4 regions of the Microbulbifer sp. THAF38 genome follow, and region 3 is predicted to be linked to each of the others. Evidence: predicted binding sites of a transcription regulator. Region 3 holds the regulator's gene; each other region holds the start of a gene.

Region 1 (5,780 bases), 2.0 Mb from region 3:
AGAAGTTCGTTCACATCGACAGCGATGACCATTACGTCATCTATCGAGAGTGATTCGGTATGCTTACTAAGTGAAGAATTCGCCACTTCAGCAGCTGCTAAGCACAGCAAACAACTTGCACCAGGAAGATATACATCTGGTGTTGGTGCCGAAGATATTATTATCCCCACACGCTTTTCTTGTTGTTGCCAAAATCTTTGATCAGGCTCAACAGGTAGTTGCGGCGCCCCCGCACAACCAGAAAGAAATACTACCCCCAAAACAAAAAGGCTAAAAACTCTAAACATTTATAACTCCCCAGTCATATTTTCTTTAGTCAGATAAAAAAGCCGCGGCATTATTATGTAAATATTGACGAAAAAAAAGACAAAAGGGATAAAATATAAGCGACCCGCTGGTTTCTCTTTCTTATAATAAAAAAGCGGGAGATGTCATGGAAAGCCAATATTCACTTACCCTGACCTCGAAGTGGTTCAAAGTTAATTTAACTCCCGAGCCTGGTAATAAGCCTCTTCACTAATCTGGTGATAGGGCCGCACATCACGCTCAAAGTCCTTAAAAGCTTTATAAATACGCGCAAATTCCGGGTCCTTATTGGCAGTCTCCTGCATAATCTGTGAATTGATTTTCTTCAGGTGTGAAAGTACATCATCTGGCAGGCGCCTAACCTTTACCCCGTGTGTTTCCACCAGCTCTCGCAGGGCGCGGTTATTACGCGCGGTGTACTCATCCAACATATCCTGGTTTGCTTCACGGGCTGCGACCCTCACAATGACTTGCAGGTCTTTGGGTAATTTCTCAAAGGCTTTTTTGTTGACGATAAATTCCATCATCGAGCCGGGCTCATGCCAACCGGGGTAGTAGTAATATTCGGCAACTTGGTGGAAACCAAAAGCGAGATCGTTGTAGGGGCCGACCCATTCAGTCGCATCGATTACGCCAGTTTGCAAAGCTGTATAAAGTTCGCCACCGGGGATCGTCACAGCGGTACCACCGGCCCGATTTAAAACTTCACCTCCCAGGCCAGGAATACGCATTTTTAGGCCCTGCAAATCCTCAACGGAATTAATCGGCTTATTAAACCAACCCGCCATCTGTACCCCGGTGGAGCCTCCGGCCAGGGGGATCAAATTGAACGGTTCATAAATCTCCGTCCAGAGCTCTAAACCGCCACCGTGATGCAGCCAGCCATTCATTTCCTGGGCGTTTAAACCAAAAGGCACTGCGGTAAAAAACTGAGCCGCTGGAATCTTGCCTTTCCAATAATAGGCGGCACCGTGCCCCATCTGTGCAGCGCCCTCAGATACCGCGCCAAAAATACCCAGTGCCGGTACCAGCTCGCCGGCACCATAAACTTTTATTTTGAGACGGCCGGACGACATCTTCTCAACATTTTTTGCGAAGCGTTCCGGTGCCTGGCCGAGCCCTGGAAAATTTTTTGGCCAGGTGGTAACCAGCTTCCACTCGAACAGCTCTTTGTTGTCCGTATCAGAAAAGTGTTGTGTAGGCCCCTGTGCCGCACGGGAAGTGACCAGTGCAGCAAAGGTAATAACCAGCAGGGCGATGAGGCCCAAAATAATAGCGGGATACCAGTTAACTTTTTTCATCGCTTTTAATTATCTTTTTTATGGCGCAGACCATCGATTAATGATCTTTTTTTAATATTCGAGACCTTGGCAAAAACCAAAACCACTGTAGAAAAATATCTTTAATGTGGCCCGGTTTTTACCAAAGCTAAATCTATAGGGGCTGCAACTTAGCCATAGCCACCACCAGCCATTTACTACCGGCATCATCGAAATTGACCTGCACCCGCGCACGTGGACCATTGCCTTCGAACTGTACTACGGTGCCTTCGCCAAACCTTGCATGCTCCACTCGACCGCCCAGGGCCAGTGGTGGCAGGTCATCGAAGTCCGGGGCCGGATCAGAGAACTGACCCACCTTACCGTAGTCCGCCTGATAGAGTGGTCGGGAAATTTCAGTTTTCAGGCGCACTTCGTGTACCAGGTTCGCAGGAATCTCACCGATAAAACGAGACGGGCTGTTATAGGTCTCGCTGCCAAACAGGCGACGGTTTTCCGCGTAGGTGATATACAGCTTGCGCATGGCGCGGGTAATACCCACGTAGCAGAGGCGTCGCTCTTCCTCCATGCGGCCGGGTTCTTGCGCGGACATTTTGTGCGGGAACAAGTTTTCCTCCACACCCGCCATAAATACCAGGGGAAACTCCAGGCCCTTGGCGGAGTGTAGAGTCATCAGCTGGACCGCATCTTCAAACTCATCCGCTTGGCCTTCACCGGCATCGAGGGCAGCACTGTCGAGGAACTGGTTAAGAAGAGGTATTTCCTCCTCATCTTCCTCACCCTCGGGAAGGTCCACACCGGTAAAAGAGCGACAAGCAGTCACTAGCTCCTGCAAGTTTTCCACCCGGGTCTGGCCCTTCTCACCTTTTTCTTTACCGTGGAATTCCAGCAGGCCGCTGGTTTCGATTACATCCTCGGCAATGGCGTCCAGCTCTTTATCTTCGGCATTTGCAGCCAGCTGGTTGATCAGATCCAGGAAGCTCTGCAAGGCATTACCGGCGCGCGCAGCGAGAACCCGCTGTTGCAACATCAGCTTGGCCGCCTGCCACAGAGAACAGCCCTGCTCGCGAGCAAAAGAGCGCACCATCTCCACCGTGCGCGCACCGATACCGCGCGTGGGGGTATTCACCACCCGCTCAAAGGCGGTGTCATCATTGCGGTTGCTGATCAGGCGCAGATAGGAAAGGGCATTTTTGATTTCCAGGCGGTCGTAGAAACGCTGGCCGCCGTAAATACGGTAAGGCACTTGCTCGCGCAGAAGGCCTTCTTCAAGTACCCGAGATTGGGCATTGGAGCGGTAGAGAATAGCGATACTGTCACGGCGGTTGCCATCGCGCACCCAGTCATTAATACGCTCGACAATAAAGCGCGATTCATCCTGCTCGTTATAGGCGGCGTAGACGGCGATGGGCTCGCCCTCATCGCCCTTGGTCCACAGCTCCTTACCCAGGCGACCGCTGTTATTGGCGATCACCGCGTTGGCCGCGTTCAAAATGGTGGAGGTGGAACGATAATTTTGCTCCAGTCGCACCGTCTGCACTTCGCGCAAGTCTGTGGAAAAGTGCTGGATATTCTCGATCTTGGCGCCGCGCCAGCCGTAAATGGACTGGTCATCATCCCCCACGGCGGTGATGTGGCACTGCTCCCCAGCGAGCAGGCGCAGCCAGGCGTATTGGATGGTGTTGGTATCCTGGAACTCATCCACCAGGATAAAGGGGAAACGCCGACGGTAGTGGGCGAGAATAGCGTCGTTATTCAGCCAGAGCTCGTGGGCACGCAGCAGCAGCTCACCGAAGTCCACCAATCCACCACGCTGGCAGGCCTCTTCATAGGCGAAGTAGATGCGCACCATGGTCTGCAGCCAGGGATCGGCGCCGGCATTAATATATTGCGGGCGCAGGCCTTCGTCTTTCTGCGCACCAATCCACCACTGGGTCTCCCGCGGTGGCCACTTCTTATCGTCCAGGCCCAGATCTGTCTGCACCCGCTTGATCAAACGCAGCTGGTCGTCGGAATCCAGAATCTGGAAATTCTGCGGCAACTTGGCCTCTTGCCAGTGGGCCTTGAGTAGCCGATGGGCCAAACCGTGGAAGGTGCCCACCCACATACCGAAGGTATTCACCCCCAGCAGCTCCTCAATTCTGGCGCGCATCTCGCGGGCGGCCTTGTTGGTGAAGGTCACCGCCATAATGGAGTAGGGCGAGGCGCCCTCCACCTGCATCAGCCAGGCAATACGGTGCACCAGCACGCGGGTCTTGCCCGAGCCGGCACCGGCCAGAACCAATTGATTGCCTGGCGCGGCAGCTACCGCTTCGCGCTGGGCGTCGTTAAGGGGGTCTAAAATCTGAGATACGTCCATGGGCGAAGATTGTACCAGAGCTGCTGTGCGAGACCTGTGTAAATAAACAGGATTTTGCCCCGGCTGACAATGCCAAGCCGCTCGCCAGCAGAGGGCGCAGCGGCTAAACTGCGGCATCTGGCATCAGAGAAGGTAGTCCTGTGAAACCGGCGGAAGTCACGCAAAAAATCAGCGAACAGCTGTCATCCATGCGCAAATCTGAGCGCAAGGTGGCGGAGTATATTCTCGCCAATCCCGACGAAATCATTCATATGCGTATCGTCGACTTGGCCACAGAGGCCCAGGTGAGCGAGCCCACCGTAGTGCGCTTTTGCCGTGCAGTGGGTTGTTCCGGCTTTCAGGAATTTAAGCTGAATCTGGCACAGCAACTGGCCTCAAGCCCCAGTTTCGGCCAGATTGCGGTGACTGAGACAGACACTATCGCCGAGTACAAACGCAAAGTATTCGACTCTACCGTAGATACCCTACTGAAGGTTCGCGACCGCATCGACGACCGCGCCCTGGAAGCCGCAGTGACCGCCATTGCCGCTTCCAAACGGGTAGAATTCTTTGGCTTCGGCGCCTCCGGTGCGGTAGCCGCCGATGCCCAGCACAAGTTCTTCCGCCTGCAGCTGGCCACCGCGGCCCATTCGGATCATCACATCCAAAATATGTCGGCCATGTCCATGCAGCCGGGCGATATCGTGGTGGCGATTTCGCAAAGTGGACGCACCAAGGCATTGCTGCGCTCCATGGGCATGGCGAAAGAGCAGGGCGCCCTAGTGGTTGGCCTCGCACCAAGCGGTTCACCGGTGGCACAGCAGGCCAGTATCCCGCTGGAAGTCGATGTGGAAGAGGATATCGAGATCTATACGCCGCTGTCCTCGCGGATCGCCCACCTGGTGGTGATCGATGTACTCGCCATTGGCGTTGCCCAGCGCAAAGGCCCCCAGTTGCAGGAACATTTATTGAAACTCAAACAGGGCCTGTACACATTGCGGGAAGACAAGCACTGAGGGAGCGGAATGCGGCACTAGATAAGGTGTCGCGCCCCCTCTACCATGCCTGCTGTATTCAGCGATCTATTGTCACCGCCAACAAGAGCCCCCAAATCGTCCCAGAGCAATTCCATGACATCCACTGCTTTATCCGCTGAGCAAAAGGCACCGCGCTGGCTGGTGGTATGGCTGGCGGCTCTGGTCTCCCTGACGCCGTTTTCCATCGACAGCTACTTGCCGGCCATACCGGCCATGGCCGGGGCGTTGGACACGGAGGTTGCGCGGGTTCAATACTCGGTTTCCAGTTTTTTATTGGGCTTTGCTCTCGGCCAGCTCTTCGGTGGGCCGCTCTCGGACCGCTGGGGAAGACGGTTGGTGGGCACTATCGGCCTGTGTATTTATATCGTCAGTTCGCTGCTGATCCTGTTTGCCGATCATGTAGACCAATTGATCATCCTGCGTTTTTTGCAGGCAGTAGGTGGGGGTTTTGCTACGGTGATTTGCGCGGCCATCGTGCGCGATCTGCACAGTGGGCGTGAGGCCGCCAAAATTATCTCCATGATCAGTACTATCATGCTGATCGCCCCCATGATTGCCCCGGTCATTGGCTCGCTACTGCTGACGCTGGGAGGCTGGCAAAGCATTTTTGTGTTTCTGTTGCTGTACGCCATCGCCATGCTGGTACTGGTGCGCTTACTGCTACCGGAAACCGTTTCGCGTTTCACCCGCGCACGACGCCAGTTGATGCCACTGGCCTCACTGGTCTCCACCTATGGCCAGGTTTTACGTAACCGCCGCGCCCTCGGGTTTCTCGCTACTCAGGCCTGTGTTAGTGGCTCGATGTTTATCTACATCACC
Region 2 (5,780 bases), 620 kb from region 3:
TACCGATGGTTTCGGTGCTGGTGGTCTTGATACGTAGGTTTAGGTGGCCATTTTGGTAGCGCATCATGTTCAGGTCGTAGTGCATCCAAAAGCCCATGCCAAACCAGTCGCCGGCACCAATATTGAATTCCAGTGCTTCACTGTCCTCAAGGCTTGCAATGGACTCCATATTGTTCCAAACATAGAGCTCGGTATCGGTCCCGAGTTCTAGAGATTCGGTGATATTCTCATTGTCACCGTATATACCGAGGTTGCCGGTTTTTGCGCTGTCTTTGGCCAGGGTGATTTCAGTGCTGTAATTGCTGTCGTCATTATCATAAATACGGACATAGTCCACATACATTTTGGCGGGCATCGGCGCAGTGATTTCTTCATTGGTGAAAATCTGAGGAAAAATGCCTCCCACAGCGAGATTGAGGATCAGGAAGTGTTCTTGGCGAAATTCGTCGAACGCGGGATCCTCACTCCCAATACTGATTATCTCATTGGCTTCATCGTCTACCCACATCGTAATACTGTCGGGAGTCCAGGTCATGCCGAAGATATGATAGTCCTCGGTTAAGTCGCTGCTGGAACCAAAATCTTCAATAAGGTTTTTGCTTTGGCCGTAGTCCGCCTGCCCGGTGTAGTCATCGGATTCGTGATGCCAATGGAAAGCGCCAGAGATAGCTGAATTTACACTGCCGCTATTAAGTGCCTCCGCCATACCGGCTTCGAGGATGTCCAGCTCACCACAGGCGGGCCAACCGGCCTGCCCATAGTTATTACCGAGCTGCCAAAAAGCTGGCCAGAGGCCGGCATTGAGGTCGGGTAGTTTGATTCGGGCTTCTATTGAGCCGTATTTATAAGAGAGTCGGCCTAATGTTTTTAGGCGAGCAGATGTAAAACTGCCGTCACTGTTACGCAGGGCTTGAATCACCAGATTGCCATCTTCTATAAAGGCGTTATCACTATTATCAGTGTAATTTTGCAGTTCATTATTGCCCCAACCCCAGCTACCTACATCGCAGGTCCAGATAGACTTATCAATACTGTCATTATCGAAATTATCCTCCCAGATTAAGGTTTTTGCGTTGGTTAATGGAGATGCACAGATCCCAAGAATGGCCAGTGCCATCGCTGACTGTTTAACTAGCATAATTTGTTTTCTTTGTTGGTTTTTATAAGGAATGCCGTTTTAATAATATTGTTGTTTGGCGTTTTGTTATCGCAGTGAGTGCCGTTGATTTAATGAAGAAATATTTTTTGGTTGTGTTTTATTGGCACCGATCAAAGCCTAACAAATAACCGATTGTGCTGGGGTGACAGCTCTACCCCTTTATCGTGAGGTCGGTCCTACTTGCCGCATACGAGTGATGGGAAAATTTTTAGTCAGCTGCGGGGTTGTTTCTATTGAAGTTTTCAGGAAGAGTCTTAGAGATAGACTTTAATGCCATAAAAGCCAAATTGCTGTGAGAATTAAATATCTATATAGGAGGCTTTTTCCTTTGGTTTGATTGAGTGGCCTGTACTTTAAACTAGTTTTTTAAATCCATTTCTATTCTGACTGTAATTGTTGTAACTACACTGTCGCTTCTGGGATCTTATTATCTTTATTCCGTCCATGAAAAAGTTGATATTCTATGTGCCATGGCCTGGCGCTGGAAAATTATAAGCTGGATAGTAGGGCCGCCTTCTACCGCATATCATCCGGTGATATTTACGTCGCCCTGGCGGATGGTTACCGAGAGAGATAAATAACGGGAAGAAAAATGGTTGATCATGGCGAGATAACGATGTTGGCTCAGAAGCTTGGCGAGGAGCTGGGAAAGCGCCACTGGTTTGCGACTTCTGCGGAGTCTTGCACCGGTGGCGCGATTGCAGCGGCGATAACCACCATTTCCGGCGCGTCCAATTGGTTTGACGGCTCTATCGTCAGCTATGCCGATCGTATCAAGCACAGTGTGTTGGGGGTGGACGTTAAGGACTTGAAGCAGTTTGGTGCGGTCAGTGAGCCAGTTGCCCGGCAGATGGCCTGTGGGGTGCTGGCTATGATGGATGCCAACCTTTCTGTGGCAGTAAGCGGTATTGCGGGGCCCAATGGAGGCACTGAAGAAAAGCCGGTGGGGACTGTGTGGATTGCCTGGGCCCATGCGGAAGGGCAGGAGCCAGTTCAGATTGATGCCCGCTGTTTCCACTTTCAAGGGGATCGCGCCACCGTGCAGGCTCAAGCGGTGGTGGAGGCTATCAAGGGTATGCTGGCAATTCTGGATGACCACCCCGTTTAGGGCGTGCTATCTAGGAGGGCATTCTTGGAGGGCATCGGGTCTGTTTCTCTTTGCGGCAGCGGGATTGCGTCGGCTTGAGGGCTGCGACTCTATGCTGGGAAGAATGGTACTGGTTGTCCCGGAATTACTGGTTGCCTATACAGTAATCCTTCGATAAGCTTGCCTCCACTCAACACAGCTCAGAAATACGGGAATGGTCATGGATTCCAATAAAGACAAGGCATTGAAGGCGGCGCTGTCGCAGATCGAACGCCAGTTTGGCAAGGGCACAGTGATGCGCATGGGGGATAAAGAGCGCGAGCGCATCCCCGCAATCTCTACTGGCTCCCTCGGCCTGGATGTGGCGCTCGGTATAGGCGGCCTGCCACGCGGTCGTATCGTCGAGATCTATGGCCCGGAGTCCTCTGGTAAAACCACCCTGACCCTACAAGTGATTGCCGAGGCTCAGCGCAAAGGCGGCACCTGTGCTTTCGTTGATGCGGAGCATGCCCTGGATCCGATTTATGCCGAGAAGCTGGGCGTAAATGTGGATGAGCTAATCGTCTCCCAGCCCGATACCGGTGAGCAGGCCCTGGAAGTGGCGGATATGCTGGTGCGCTCCGGTGCTGTAGATGTATTGGTTGTGGACTCTGTAGCGGCCTTGACCCCGCGCGCTGAGATTGAGGGTGAGATGGGTGATTCCCATGTTGGCCTGCAGGCCCGCCTGATGTCCCAGGCGCTGCGCAAGCTGACGGGCAATATTAAGAACACCAACACCCTGGCGATCTTTATTAACCAGATTCGTATGAAGATCGGTGTGATGTTTGGTTCTCCGGAGACCACCACTGGCGGTAATGCCCTCAAGTTTTACTCTTCTGTGCGCCTGGACATCCGTCGTATCGGCTCGGTGAAGGATGGCGATGAAGTGGTGGGTAACGAGACCCGTGTGAAGGTGGTGAAGAACAAGGTGGCTCCACCCTTCAAGCAGACCGAATTCCAGATTATGTACGGCGAAGGCATCAATATGATTGGTGAAATCGTCGATTATGGTGTGAAGTTGGGCTTGGTTGACAAGGCTGGCGCCTGGTATAGCTACAAGGGCGACAAGATTGGTCAGGGCAAGGCTAATGCCACCAAGTTCCTGCGTGAAAACCCTGATATCCGCAACGAGATTGAAGGCCAGCTGCGCGCTCAACTGTTAGGTGACCTAGTGCCGGCCAGCCCCGCAGAAGCTGTGGAACTGCCGGAAGAGTAAGTGTCTTTTTCCTCAAAAGCGGCTTTCACCGCTGACCCGGCTCAAGCGCTTTTCGGCGCGGCGCTTGAGCTGCTCACCCGCCGCGAGCACTCCCGTCTCGAGCTGAGGCAGAAGCTGGTGGGCAAGTTCCCCGATGCCGATTTCGATGCGCTATTCGAGCGCCTGCAAGAACTCAACTATCAGTCTGATCAGCGATTCGCCGAAGTTTTTGCCCGCTCTCGTGTTCAGCGTGGCCAGGGGCCCCTGCGTATCCGCCAGGAATTGCAGCAGCGCGGTATTTCCGCTGGGCTGTTATCCCAGGCGCTGGAGCAGTTGGAGGTGGATTGGTTTGCCTTGGCGCTTGAGCAGCTGCAGCGTAAATACCGATCGCCGATTGATTTGGCGTTGCCGCGTGAGCAGCAGATGAAAGAGCGCGCACGCCGCCAGCGCTACCTGGCTTACCGCGGTTTCCCTTCCGATGCCATCGGTTGGGCGCTGGACGAAGAGTAACCACGCTTATACTCTCATGCTTGCTTGGAGTGCGGAAGCTATGCTTCCCAGCCGGGCTACAGGGTAGTGAGAGAAAAAATAATAAGCGTGAGAGACTTTATGATCCTGTCCATTGATCAGGGCACTACGGGCACCACGGCCTTTATTTTTGATAGTGGTGGAGCCCTGGTGGGCCGCAGCTATTCAGAGATTCCCAATTACTATCCAGAGCCTGGATGGGTCGAACAGGATGCCGAGGAAATCTGGCCGGTCACCCAGCGTGTTTGTGCCGCGGCCCTGCAACGTGCCGGGATTCGCGCGTCCGATATAAAGGCGGTGGGTATCACCAACCAGAGGGAGACTACGATCCTGTGGGACCGGCGCACGGGTGAGCCGGTACATAAGGCGATTGTCTGGCAGTGTCGGCGCTCGGCGGACATTTGTGCGCAGTTTGCCGCCGAAGGGAAATCCGAATGGCTGCGCCAGCGCAGCGGACTGCTGCTGGACGCTTACTTTTCTGCCAGCAAACTATTGTGGCTGTTTCGCGAGCAGCCGGAATTGCAGACGCGTGCCCGCAGGGGGGATCTGTGTTTTGGCACGGTAGACAGTTGGTTAATCTGGCAAATGAGCGGTGCCCGCGCGCACTTGACCGATCACACGAACGCAAGTCGCACCTTGCTATACAACTTGGAGCAAAAGCGCTGGGACCCGGAATTGCTGGCGCTGTTCGAATGCCCCGAATCCATTCTGCCTGAGATCAGGCCATCCGCAGGGCACTTTGCCGATACAGACCCCGCGGCCTTTGCCGGAATTAGTGCGCCCATTTGTGGGGTGGCCGGTGACCAGCAGGCGGCCCTGTTTGGCCAGGGGTGCACCAATCCTGGAGATATCAAAAATACCTATGGCACAGGCTGTTTTATGCTGGCCTATGCCGGTGATAAGCGGCCCGACCCGCCCCGTGGCCTGCTTGCCACCATCGCCTGTGATATCCATGGCTCACCGGCCTATGCGGTCGAGGGGTCGGTTTTCACCGCGGGCTCTGCAATACAGTGGCTGCGGGATGAAATGGGGCTGATTCAACAAGCTGTCGATACCGAAATTATCGCGCAGAGCATTCCCAATACCCGCGGTGTGTATTTAGTGCCGGCGTTTAGTGGTTTGGGTGCCCCGCACTGGGACTCATCGGCGCGGGGTACCCTATGTGGGTTGAGCCGGGGCGCGGGACGCGCAGAAGTGGTCCGTGCCACCCTCGAATCTATTGCCTACCAGAGTGATGAGCTGGCGCGGCTTATGGAGGAGGCCCTGGGGGTCGATATCACTCATATGCGTGTCGATGGCGGGGCCAGTGCAAACAATTTCCTGATGCAGTTTCAGTCCGATATTTCCGACCTGCGTGTAGAGCGCCCCAAACAGATAGAGTCCACGGCGATTGGGGCGGCGTTATTGGCGGGAATTGGCAGTGATCTCTGGCACTTTCACCGGTTACCCGAGTGTTTGCAGGAGATTGAACGGGATTTTCTGCCGGGGATGCCCGCAACAAAAAGGGCGTCTTTGCTGGCGGGTTGGCAGCGAGCGGTTGCGGCTTGTAAAGCTTTTTGATCGAAGCGGCTATCCTTGACTGGGTTTAGGCACATGGAGGTGCTCTATGACGATTCGAGATGAGTTGCAGGCAACAATAGATTCCCTGGTCGATGGCCGGCGCGGGATTCTGGCCGCAGATGAGAGCAGCGGAACTATCGCCAAGCGCTTCTCTGCGGTAGGGGTGGAGTCGACTGAAACAAACCGCCGAGATTACCGTGCGGCCTTGTTGG
Region 3 (5,780 bases):
GAGCCAGAGGTTACCATCTGTATCAGGGGCAACCTCCCTCCCCTCGCCATCACGTAAGCAAGCAATATAACCTGGAGAAACCTTACCAACGGACCCAGCCTTCTCTATTGAACTGGAAGGATTGAAAAGGCAATCTGGAGCCTCTGTGAGCCCGTAAGTCTCCTGGATCATCAGACCAGTCTTGCGGACAAATTCAACTGCAAGATTGAGCGGAAATTTATCACCACCAGTGACACACAATCGAAGTGACGCGAAGTCTTCACGCTTTGCATCATGATTGCGCTCCATCGAGATAAAAGCTGCGGGAATCATTACCAGCACAGTTGGCCGGCAAGATCGCAATAAGGAAAGAATTTCTGGTCCCTCAAAACTTTGAGGAATGACTACCATTGCACCTACAGAAAATGCAGCCATGGCTGTTGAAAGTGACCCCACATGTGCAATTGAAGCTCCTGGTAAAACAACGTCATTGCGTGAAAGGTTTAGAGCAATAGCAAAACTTGCCACTATAGACCCGAAAGAAAACTGACTGTGTATAACACCCTTCGGCTCTCCGGTACTGCCGGATGTAAAGAAAAGGAATGCACAATCCTCTAAATCTGATGAGGGAGGCCCAACCGCTGGCAATCCAGAATCAACCAAACTTTCAAAATTCCAGGTATTTTCAAGAGCACTCTCAAAAATAAGAATACCTTTACTCAATCCGCTAACAGATTTATTAGATCGAATATCCTCTCTAAGCTCCTCATCTACGCACAAGGCTACTGCGCCACTCACTTCAAGTGCACGATCAATTTCGGCTGAGGTGTAGCGATAGTTTAATGGAACTGCAACTAGCCCTAGCTTGATGCATGAGAGAAGAAAAATAAGCATTTCGCCTTGGTTCGGCATCAAAGATGCAAACCGTTCACCTTGACGAAAACCCTTCGCTGCCAGCCTCTCAGCCAAAGTATCAATATCTCTTTGCAATTCTCGCCAGGTCCACGCTCGACTGCTGCAAAGTAGTGCTATCTCATCTGGCTTACTATCTAGAGAGACCTCTAAGAGATTCTTCAAGTCCGCGGGCTTTAGTAGGGGGTCTCCATAAAAAGGCACAGTTTGGCGTCCTATTTAGAATGCAGGCTAGCTAATAAGTAAAAATACCCCTAATCACAAGCGATCAAATATAAGAATAATAGCAGGCTCATTAATCAGTCTGACACGCATTACAAACCGCTGAAACTGGCACCTGGTGATCAAAGGGGAGTATACGATGGGCAATAGCTCGGAATAATCAAAGCCCCAAAATAGAGAACCCCCAGGGTGTTTGACTAGCTCTGAAAAATTACCAGAGCAATAGCCAAACCTCTTCAACCCCAACAGAAACTTACAATTTTTTAAATTATTTTTGACTTTCTCTGCCGCGCAAATACTTCAAAATCAAGTGTACAGCCTCCTCGACGGTATCCACGATATGGAATAAATCGAGATCGCCTGAATCAATACAACCCTTTTCCAGCACTGTATCCACTAACCAATTGTACAACCCACCCCAATAGCGCTCCCCAACCAGCACTATAGGAAATCGCCTTACTTTTTGTGTTTGCACAAGCGTTAAAGCCTCAAACAATTCATCCAGAGTGCCGTAGCCTCCAGCTAGGCCAACAAAACCGGCGGCATGCTTAACAAACATAAATTTCCGCACAAAGAAATAACGAAAGTTCAAGCTAATATCCTGATACGGATTGGCTGCCTGCTCAAAAGGGAGTTCAATATTTAATCCAATTGAGGGGCCAGACTGCCCAAAAGCCCCTCGATTACACGCCTCCATAAGACCTGGGCCACCACCGGTGATTACCGGTATCCCCTCGGCAGCCAAAAGCCCCCCAAGCTTTACCCCCTGCTGGTATTCCAAACTATCCTCTGTGAAACGCGCGCCACCAAAAACCGTTACAGCCCCTTTTAGTGCAATTAGACGCTCAATCCCATCAACTAATTCCGACTGTATACGTAGAACCCTCCAAGCCTCGGGCATCTTTGCATCAAGCATTATTGTTCTCCCTTGTTCTCTCGTGCTGTCAGCTCTTTCAACTACTCTTTTTTTCACTCATTGTTTTCTTAATCAATGTAGCAGCTTGAATCGAGGCAAGGGGCGGGTTTGCGCAAACCTAAAATCTGTATATAATCCCAGCAACTGTATAAAAATACAGAAACTCTAGGTAAATCTATGACCAATCTCACCGCACGTCAGACTCAAGTATTAGAGCTGATCAAAACCTACCTGGATGACACAGGCTACCCCCCCACCCGCGCAGAAATTGCCCAGGAACTGGGCTTTCGCTCACCCAATGCCGCAGAGGAACACCTCAAAGCATTGGCGAGAAAAGGAGCCATTGAGATGGTCGCCGGCGCCTCCAGGGGCATTCGAATTCCAGATCACCAATCCGGTCTTCCCATCGTAGGACGTGTCGCTGCAGGCCACCCTATCCTGGCCACAGAGCATATTGAGGATTATTGCGACCTGCCCGCCAGCTTCTTTCACCCGCCGGCAGATTATTTACTCAGGGTGCACGGCATGAGTATGCGCAACGCAGGTATTCTCGATGGGGACCTGCTGGCCGTACAGAAAACCGAGCAAGTCAGAAATGGACAGATTGTGGTTGCCCGGATTGATGATGAAGTAACTGTTAAACGCTTCCGCCGCAAAGGCAATCAGGCAACTGTGCAACTACTACCCGAAAACGAAGACTTTGAGACTATCCAGGTGGATATGCGGGATAAGAACTTTGTGATTGAAGGGCTCGCGGTGGGCGTGATTCGCCAAACCCCTTAAGAGTAAACAGTTTACCAATGTCCATATACAACAACAGCGGCTTTAAGCCGCTGTTGAAACACTTTTACCTGCTCACCTTACCATAGATTAGATCAATGAATCGTATGGTTAACCGGCATTGATTCTTCCTCTTCGAAGTAACCAGGCTCCAGGTCATCAAGGTTCTGCACAGCTTCTATACCCGCTTCCAGCATTGCCCGAGCCACTGCTACTTTGTGCTTTCGTAAAAATTGGAGACTCTCGGCTGAGAAACGAATACTCACCAGAGGGTCCTCCTCGTGACCGGCGCGGCGTAGAGCCACATCGCCATTGGCCAACTCGATAATCTCAAAAGTTTCGGAGGACATTAGCTTTCCCTTCACTGCACATCAGTTTGCGCCCAGTGTACCACAGGCAATTTAGAAGTTTCAGTGGGTGCAAACAGATAGACAGAAAGGGAGCGAGGAGCCCTCAGCACTCCTCAAGATTGGCACGCTGCCTGCCTACCAACTCACTTAATGCAGCGTGCCATTTGAGCAGCACTTCGAAGGAAAGATCAACAACCACAGGGCCCGCGACATTGTGCGCTGGTATCAGATTGCCGCCCTGCCCCTTATCTTCCGCAAGCGGAGGCAGCCGCAAGAGTTGATGCCATGCACGTAAAAACTCGCTCAGCCAACTCCCCGGCTCTGAGACCAACAACTGCAATTCCCTTACTTCAACACTGGCTTTCCCCTGGCTGTGCAGGCTATCCACAATAACCTGCAGGGACTCAGGCTCAAACCCCAGTTGCAATTGATGGGAAAGCTCAGCCAGGAAGGCCCGGTAAGCTTTCCACAATTGCAACAGGGCACCTTCTTCAAGAGCCATTCGCTGAATAGCAGAGTCAAAACTACTTGTAGCAAGCAGTTGGCTCTTGCGTAGCGCGGATGTAACCAGGCCAGTGTAGGGATTGCTCATTTACTTTTTTGCCGCCACTTTCTTCGCTGCAGGCTTTTTCTTAGCTGCAGTAGACTTACTTGCCGCCTCAACCTTCCAGGCGCCATCTCGATAGAAAGCCTTCCAACCCGTCGCCTTTCCATCCTCCTCGGACTGGACATATTGCTCTTGGGTCTTGCGACTAAAGCGAACCACGGTATCCCGCCCCTGATCATCCTGTGCAGGTGCAGAGAACAAGAAACTGTACTTGGGATCGATCTCACTTTGGTGAGGTAGCAACTCTTTGACCAGCGGTGCGCGGGTTTCACGGTTTTTCGGGAACTGACTGGCAGCCAGGAATAACCCGGAGGCGCCATCACGAAGAATGTAATGGTCTTCAACCTTCTGGCATGCCAACTCAGGCATGGGCACCGGATCCATCTTCGGTGGTGCCGGCTGGCCATTCTTCAACAGCTTACGGGTGTTCTTGCAAGCTTCATTAGTGCAGCCAAAATATTTACCAAAGCGGCCAGACTTCAGCTGCATATCGCTTCCGCATTTATCACACTCAATAATCGGGCCGTCATAACCCTTGATTTTGAACGTGCCCTGCTCCACCTCGTATCCATTACAGTCCGGATTGTTACCACAGATATGCAGTTTGCGATGCTCATCGAGCAGATAGCTATCCATCGCCGTGCCGCACTTGGGACAACGGCGCTTCTCCCGCAGCTGACGGGTTTCTGCATCCTCATCCTTATCTGCGTCTATCGCCTCATCACCGGAAACCAGATTCATTGTATTGGTGCAACGCTCCTTGGGAGGCAGCGCATAACCGGAGCAACCCAGGAAAACACCGGTAGAACCCGTACGAATCTGCATATGGCGACCGCACTTACTGCATTCAATATCGGTATCCGTCGGCGTGTTGCGACGCATTCCCGCATCGCTGGACTGAGCCTTTTCCAGTCGCGAAGAGAAGTCCTGATAAAACTCATCAAGCAGCTGCTTCCAACCTTTATCGCCGTCGGCGACCGCATCCAGGGATTCCTCCAGGTTTGCGGTAAAACCGTAGTCCATCAGGTTTTTAAAACTTTCACTGAGACGGTCGGTGACAATATCACCCATTTTTTCCGCATAAAAACGGCGGTTCTCTAGCCGCACATAGCCACGATCCTGAATAGTGGAAATGATCGAGGCATAGGTTGAGGGTCGGCCAATACCGCGCTTCTCCAGCTCTTTTACCAGGGCTGCTTCACTGAAGCGAGCTGGTGGTTTCGTAAAGTGCTGTTTCGGGTCTAGCTGCTCTAGTGAGAGCTTTTCACCCACCTTCACATCAGGCAGCACTAGATCCTCATCTTTTTTACCTGCCGGAGGCGCGACCTTGAGAAAGCCATCAAAGCGAATCACCCGACCGCGAGCACGCAACTCAAATTCACCAGCGCTCACCACAATAGAGGTTGAAGTGTATTTCGCCGGGGTCATTTGACAGGCAACAAACTGTTGCCAAATCAGGTTGTAGAGCCGCTCTGCATCGCGCTCCATACCGGAAAGCATATTAGGGGCGACACGGACATCGGAGGGGCGTATTGCCTCGTGCGCTTCTTGTGCCCCCTCTTTGCTGCTATAGCTATTGGGATTTTCCGGCAAATACTTATCGCCGAAATTCTCACCGATATATTGCCGGGCCGACTCAACCGCCTCTTTACTCAAATTAGTCGAATCGGTACGCATGTATGTGATATGACCAGCTTCGTAGAGGCGCTGCGCTAGGGTCATAGTTTTCTTAACACTAAAGCCAAGGCGATTGCTTGCCGCCTGCTGTAGCGTCGAAGTAATAAAAGGGGCCCCTGGCTTGGAACTCGTAGGTTTGTCATCACGAGCACTGACAACAAAATCACTGCCCTGCAACAATTTAACCGCGCTTTTCGCATCGACTTCATTGGTAGGGCGGAAAGCTTCTCCAGCCTGCTTTTTAACTTCAAGGCGGAGCTTGTTCGCTTTGTTTGTGGCGGTATCGGCGAAGAGCGTCCAGTACTCTTCCGGGATAAAGGCGCGAATTTCACGCTCG
Region 4 (5,780 bases), 1.2 Mb from region 3:
TTGCCGCAAGATATTCGCCCTGGATATACCCAGCACCTTATGGCCATTACAAAAGTGGCCCCTCAGTTATTAATTTCCTTTGAGTATGAACAGTCTGAGTTAGCCGGTCCTCCTTTTTCTATCAGTTCCCAGGAAATTTTTGATCGCTATGATGAGGAATATCACGTGAAGATGTTGGCCTCCAGGGATGTACCCGGCGGCTTAAAAGGCCTCGTGCCTGCAAGAGAAGTGGCTTGGCTGCTCAGTAAACGCTAGCGACCCACAGCCTGGCAAAACCTTAGTGATTGATTAGTCGAGTAATATTGGTAATTCCAGGGCCCCGGCAATGAGAGCTTCTTTTTTTTGCTTGGGCCATTTCTTGATGGCGATTTCCAATTTTAGCGCCGAGGACTTGTCTCGAGTTTTTACCTGGTATTCGAGTGTGAGAGGTCCTTTGCCGCGAAGGGCCTTGGCTGCTTTGGTACCGCCGTTACTGTGCTCGGTAAAGCGCCGTTGAATATCTTTCGTGATTCCCGTGTAAAGCGTACCACTGGAGGTGCGAATTAAATAAACAAACCAGGATTCCATCAAAAATATTGCCCGCTTAGAGGGATTTCCCTCGGTTCGTTTTTAGTTTATACACTTTTTGTTAAAACCACTGTCTAGTCTAAAAGAGACTCTGCTGCTCACCGGCTAGAGGCGGTGGCTTGAACTGGTTGTTGTCTAGTGATAGGCGCCGGTGATTTAACCCCAATTTCCTGATGGCGACAATAAACCGTTGGCGGAGTAATTGGGCGAAAACTCCTGTACCCGTTCGGCGCTGGGAAAAGTCACTTTGGTAATCCCGCCCGCCGCGGCTTTGTTGTACCAGGCTCATCACATGGTCGGCTCTTTGTGGGTAATGTAGCGCTAACCACTCGCGGAAAAGTGGTGCCACTTCATGGGGGAGTCGCAGGAGGATATAGGCTGCCCTCTCGGCACCTGAGTCCCGCCCAGCTTTTAAAATCGCTTCCAGTTCATAGTCGTTGAGTGCCGGAATCATTGGAGCGGCAAGTACGGCAGTTGGTATCCCAGCCTTGCTCAATTGTTCAATTGTGCGCAGGCGGGCAGAAGGTCCCGCGGTACGTGGCTCCAGTTTCCTTTTGAGATCCCTATCCAAGGTGGTCACACTAATTGCCACCTGGGCGAGGTTGTCCTGTGCCATTTCCGCCAGGATGGGGAGGTCCCGTAAAATCAGCTGGCTCTTAGTGACAATGGTGACCGGTTGTCGAAACTGCTGCATAACTTCAAGCAGTGCCTGGGTTATACCCTTTTCCTTCTCCAGTGGTTGATAGGGGTCGGTATTTGCGCCCAGGGCTATGGGGCTGCATACATAGCTGGGCTTGCGTAGTGTCTGTTCCAACAATCTGGACGCGTTCGCCTTAAAAAAGATCTTGCTTTCGAAGTCGAGCCCAGGGGAAAGATCCATATAGGCGTGAGCTGGTCTCGCGTAGCAATAGACACAGCCATGCTCACAGCCACGGTAAGGATTGATAGACTGGGTAAAGGGGATATCAGGTGACTGATTGGTGGCGATAATCGACTTGGCCTTCTCTTCAATGGCGGTAGTCAGCAGTCGCTCAAGGGGCTCAGCCTCTGTTTGCCAACCATCGCTCTCCCGCGAACTGGAGTACTCGGCAAAACGACCAGTGATATTACTGGCGGCCCCGCGCCCTTTATGAAAGGGCTGTGGCTTGTCTGGTTCTATTTTTTTCATTGGAACTAATGGGCTGTATGTTTGTACAGTTTACGATTGCGATTTGGTACAAAGCAATGCCCAATCATATTTTGTGATTATCTATCAGCGGCTACTCAGTCATTATTTTTAAGGAAGATATCGACGAATGGCGCAGGTCAAACCTTTCAGTATTGATATACAGGAATCGCAATTGGCAGATATGCATCGGCGGATGAGGGAAGCCCGCTGGCCTGAGGCGCAAACCGTAGATGGTTGGGGCCAAGGTGTCCCTCTGGATTACCTCAGAGATTTCTGCGACTACTGGTTAAATGAGTATGACTGGTTTGCCACCCAGCAGAGGCTGAATCAATATGACCAGTTCACCACGACTATTCACGATTTAGATATTCATTTCATCCATGTAAAGAGCAGCCATAGCTGTGCCACGCCAATTGTGATCACCCATGGTTGGCCCAGCTCCTTTGTTGAATTCCTTAAAGTAATAGGGCCTCTGACGGAGCCAACCCAATTTGCTGGAAATGCCGAGGATGCCTTCCATGTGGTATGCCCATCTCTGCCCGGTTTCGCCTTCTCCGGTAAGCCGGCGAAAACGGGATGGGGAGTGCCCAGAATTGCCACAGCCTGGGATACGTTGATGAATCGACTGGGATATCAGTCCTACTTGGCCCAGGGAGGAGATTGGGGGCGGTCGGTGACTACTGAGATTGGCATTCAGAACCGGGGCGCCTGCAAAGCTATACATATCAACAATCCCAAAGAGGAGCCAACCGCTGAGGCCCTGATACAGCCCAGTGAGGAGGAGAAAGAGGCTCTGGCCGGAATACGATTTTTCAATCGGTGGGATTCAGGTTTTGCCAAGGAGCAGAGTACTCGCCCTCAAACATTGGCATATAGCCTTGCGGATTCGCCTATAGGTCAGGCTGCCTGGATATTGGAGAAATTCCATCTGTGGACCGATTGCCAGGGCACTTTGGAGAGCATTTTTACCAGAAATGAATTGTTGGACAATATCATGCTCTATTGGCTAACAAATACAGCGGCTTCGTCTTCTCGATTATACTGGGAAAGCTTCGATATCCCCTACGGTCCTGATCAGAATAAGGTAGTGCAATTGCCAACCGGGGTCAGTATTTACCCGGGAGAGATAGTGAGAATTCCCCGCTCATGGGCTGAAGGTCGTTATAACAATATTTGCTATTGGAATCACTTGAAGCGGGGAGGGCACTTTTCCGCTTTTGAACAGCCAGATCTCTACGTCGAGGAAATTAGAGCTTGGAAGAGAAGCCTATTATAGGGCTCAAAAGCCCTTTCTCACCTTCTCAAAGAACCTAATAATCCCCTAGTGAGATATCTCCTTTAAAGTCCTCATTTGCAACCTCCTTGATAATAGCTTGACCCGCAAGAGTGCTCTCTCCATTAGAGGTCAGCGTTGGGCTTCCATAAAGTTCCCACCCATTGTTAAGCGCCCCGGTAACACGTAAACAGAAATTGGAATCATCTGGTCCGGTAAGCAATCGGTAAAGTTTCATAGGTAATACTCTTTAGAGAGATTGCTTGCATCCGAAAATATTTAAACAAGCAGAGTCTTTTAGCTAGGAAATCCTTGGTTCAGACTATTGGATGGCTACTGGGAATACTTTGAGTTTTAGTTGAAGGGTTGTATTTGGCGGGCATGGTTAACCCTGGTCGCTCATCATCCCAGATCATATTGACTATTTTCCATCCGTGGCCATCGTTGTAGAGTTGAATGCTGTTGATCCCTCGCTTGATAAACTGAGTTTTTTCACTATCTCTCCAGGCTTCATAGGTACTGAAAGCGTGGGCAATGTTGCCAAATGACTCGATAATATTGTGAGTTTCTACCTCATAAAAAGCTGCGTTTCCAACTAACCGCTGAAAGTTTTCAGGGTAATCCTGAATACTTAAAACCAGTGCCTGGGGATTGCCTTGACTGTCTATAGAGGTACGAATCACTTTGGCGTAGGGCGCAAATAGTTCCTGCTGTCTTTTCCAGTCACGAGTAAACCCCTCGGGACCAGAGATAACTTGGTACAGCTGTGTAAGAATTGCTTGTATTTCACTATTTGCCATTACTTTAAACGCCTTTTAATTAGCCTGTATGAATCGATATTGCCGATTAGCCTAGGTATTAGCTTTCACTAGCAAAGCATCGTGTATTATCTTTAGGTTCTGAGGGAAGCCATGATAGGATTTTCCAGCCTTTTGAAGTGTCTGCCAATGTATAAGTGCTGAACTGGTGATCCAAAAGCAGTCCTTCTGAGGTGTAGCGTTTAAGTAGTATCGTAGTAACTGACATGCTCCTACTCTGAAAATGTGTCTCAAAACTAACAATTTCTGAATTCATATAGCCTTTCTTTGCCAGGGCATCGTGTATCTCAGAGAGTACTTTCTCCACTTGCTCAGAATCTTTTGGGGTGAGGATATGAGGGCCAAAAATAAAATGGGGAGATTCTGTGAAGAATCGAGAGGCTGTTCCTTTTATGTTATTCGAAGAGAATTCTTTAATGAATCCTGTAATATGCTCTTCTGTCGAGGTTTTAGCATAGACATGAAAGTTGGTACATATCAACAAAGTTGCCAGTAAAATGAATTTTTTCAACTTGAAACCCTTATTGTGAATTGCCCGGAGTCATTTTTAGAGCCGATAATGGCTTAAAGCTGACCGATTGTGATTTTTTGATATACAGCCTCAATGGCTACTCACTTTGAAATAATAATTTAATTACTACTGTGGAGTAAACATGTCCTTGTTCTTGGCTATGTTTGGATTTTCATTGACCATGTCGATTACACCGGGCCCCGTCAATATGGTGATCGTTTCATCTGGAGTGCAACATGGTTTCGCTCGCACCATCCCATTTGTGTCGGGAGCAACAATCGGTTTTACACTACTACTTGCCGCAATTGGTTTTGGGTTTTACCAAATACTGGAGAGCTATCCACAGCTATTACACTACCTAGCCATAGCTGGATCGCTATACGTAATCTATATGGGGTATAAAATTGCCAGTGCCCCTGCTGAGGAAATAGCGATTGATGAAAGATCTCTGCCGCGTTTTCATGAAGGTTTTCTTCTGCAATGGCTAAATCCAAAAGCATGGATTGCTTGTGTATCCGGTGTTGCTTTGTTTTCCAGTCCTCACAGTCAGTTAAGCCTGGTTTACTTTGTGTTTGTTTACTTTTGGGTTTGTTATGCGTCGCTGACTCTATGGGCTTTTGCTGGAGATAAAATTCGTCATCTGCTGGGCGGAACCTCTAGAATAAAGCGGTTTAATCTGGTCATGGGCGGGCTGTTAATTTTATGTGCGGTATATTTACTGTATTCACATTTCTTACCTGGCCAGCAAGCCCTCTGACTGATTCAGTCTGGATATCCCCCTTTTGTTCGCGGAGCCCCTTTTGTTCGCTTAGATAGATATGAAGGATCACGTCCCCAATTTTTTGGTGACTTCTGTCGAAACAGAAAGGGGGGGGTGACAACTGTCAAGAGTTGCGCCGTGTATCACCATGCTTATTGTTTATTATTTTATTGGTCGCTTCGGTTAGAAGGTCCGTTATTTGATCGGTTGCAAGATAGGTTGTATAGGCTATTTTTTGATAATGTTCATATCTTGCTAGACAAATAAGTTTTTATAATCTACAGCTATTGCTGATCTCCTACACCGCCGTGTAAATCCTCCTCGTTTCCTATACTAATCGGGTATCTATTTGTCATTACTAATTAGGGTTGTGGGAACCAAAATATGTTCGAAATTTACTACTGGGTACGGAGAAGGGATAGCTGGTGACAATGACTGATTGGTCGACAGGTGTCATCCAGGTAGCCAGTTATATTGGTGTCTGTGGGCTTCCATATAGAGATGCCTTTCAGCCAGTCCTCTCTTGCCAACAACTATTGCACCCCCTAGCAGATTGTGCACAAACCACCACCCTTTTTAGTGAGCGCTCTAATTGTGAAGTAGTCTCGAAGCTGGTTTCATTATTTGATCAAGTCATACTTTTTTGAGAGTTATGCTGAAAGAAAGGCTATTGAAATGAAAAT

What was found. The regulator LexA, encoded in region 3, represses DNA repair genes until DNA is damaged. The targets are predictions, from matches to a motif close to ACTGTNTNTANANACAGT.
Region 1: uvrD (DNA helicase II) is a predicted target of LexA. The motif match lies at 3,979-3,996, and genes of this name have one in related genera.
Region 2: recA (recombinase RecA) is a predicted target of LexA. The motif match lies at 2,394-2,411, and genes of this name have one in related genera.
Region 4: FIU95_RS13750 (PA0069 family radical SAM protein) is a predicted target of LexA. The motif match lies at 1,748-1,765, and genes of this name have one in related genera.

The regions. Positions count from the first base shown of each region.
Region 1 covers NZ_CP045369.1:4,624,906-4,630,685, forward strand. Annotated here, with positions in the region: gene FIU95_RS20140 (hypothetical protein) at 1-287, opposite strand, end outside; gene FIU95_RS20145 (TRAP transporter substrate-binding protein) at 480-1,607, opposite strand; gene uvrD (DNA helicase II) at 1,741-3,945, opposite strand; gene hexR (transcriptional regulator HexR) at 4,086-4,940, shown strand; gene FIU95_RS20160 (multidrug effflux MFS transporter) at 5,055-5,780, shown strand, end outside.
Region 2 covers NZ_CP045369.1:1,357,532-1,363,311, forward strand. Annotated here, with positions in the region: gene FIU95_RS05750 (family 16 glycosylhydrolase) at 1-1,138, opposite strand, end outside; gene FIU95_RS05755 (CinA family protein) at 1,752-2,267, shown strand; gene recA (recombinase RecA) at 2,467-3,501, shown strand; gene FIU95_RS05765 (regulatory protein RecX) at 3,502-3,990, shown strand; gene glpK (glycerol kinase GlpK) at 4,090-5,568, shown strand; gene FIU95_RS05775 (class I fructose-bisphosphate aldolase) at 5,615-5,780, shown strand, end outside.
Region 3 covers NZ_CP045369.1:1,972,921-1,978,700, reverse strand. Annotated here, with positions in the region: gene FIU95_RS08465 (class I adenylate-forming enzyme family protein) at 1-1,095, opposite strand, end outside; gene FIU95_RS08460 (TIGR00730 family Rossman fold protein) at 1,382-2,029, opposite strand; gene lexA (transcriptional repressor LexA) at 2,207-2,812, shown strand; gene FIU95_RS08450 (hypothetical protein) at 2,905-3,159, opposite strand; gene FIU95_RS08445 (DUF6586 family protein) at 3,263-3,751, opposite strand; gene topA (type I DNA topoisomerase) at 3,752-5,780, opposite strand, start outside.
Region 4 covers NZ_CP045369.1:3,190,910-3,196,689, reverse strand. Annotated here, with positions in the region: gene tmpT (thiopurine S-methyltransferase) at 1-255, shown strand, start outside; gene FIU95_RS13755 (GIY-YIG nuclease family protein) at 289-567, opposite strand; gene FIU95_RS13750 (PA0069 family radical SAM protein) at 647-1,735, opposite strand; gene FIU95_RS13745 (epoxide hydrolase family protein) at 1,863-3,011, shown strand; gene FIU95_RS13740 (DUF1737 domain-containing protein) at 3,046-3,246, opposite strand; gene FIU95_RS13735 (hypothetical protein) at 3,326-3,808, opposite strand; gene FIU95_RS13730 (hypothetical protein) at 3,867-4,337, opposite strand; gene FIU95_RS13725 (LysE family translocator) at 4,480-5,094, shown strand.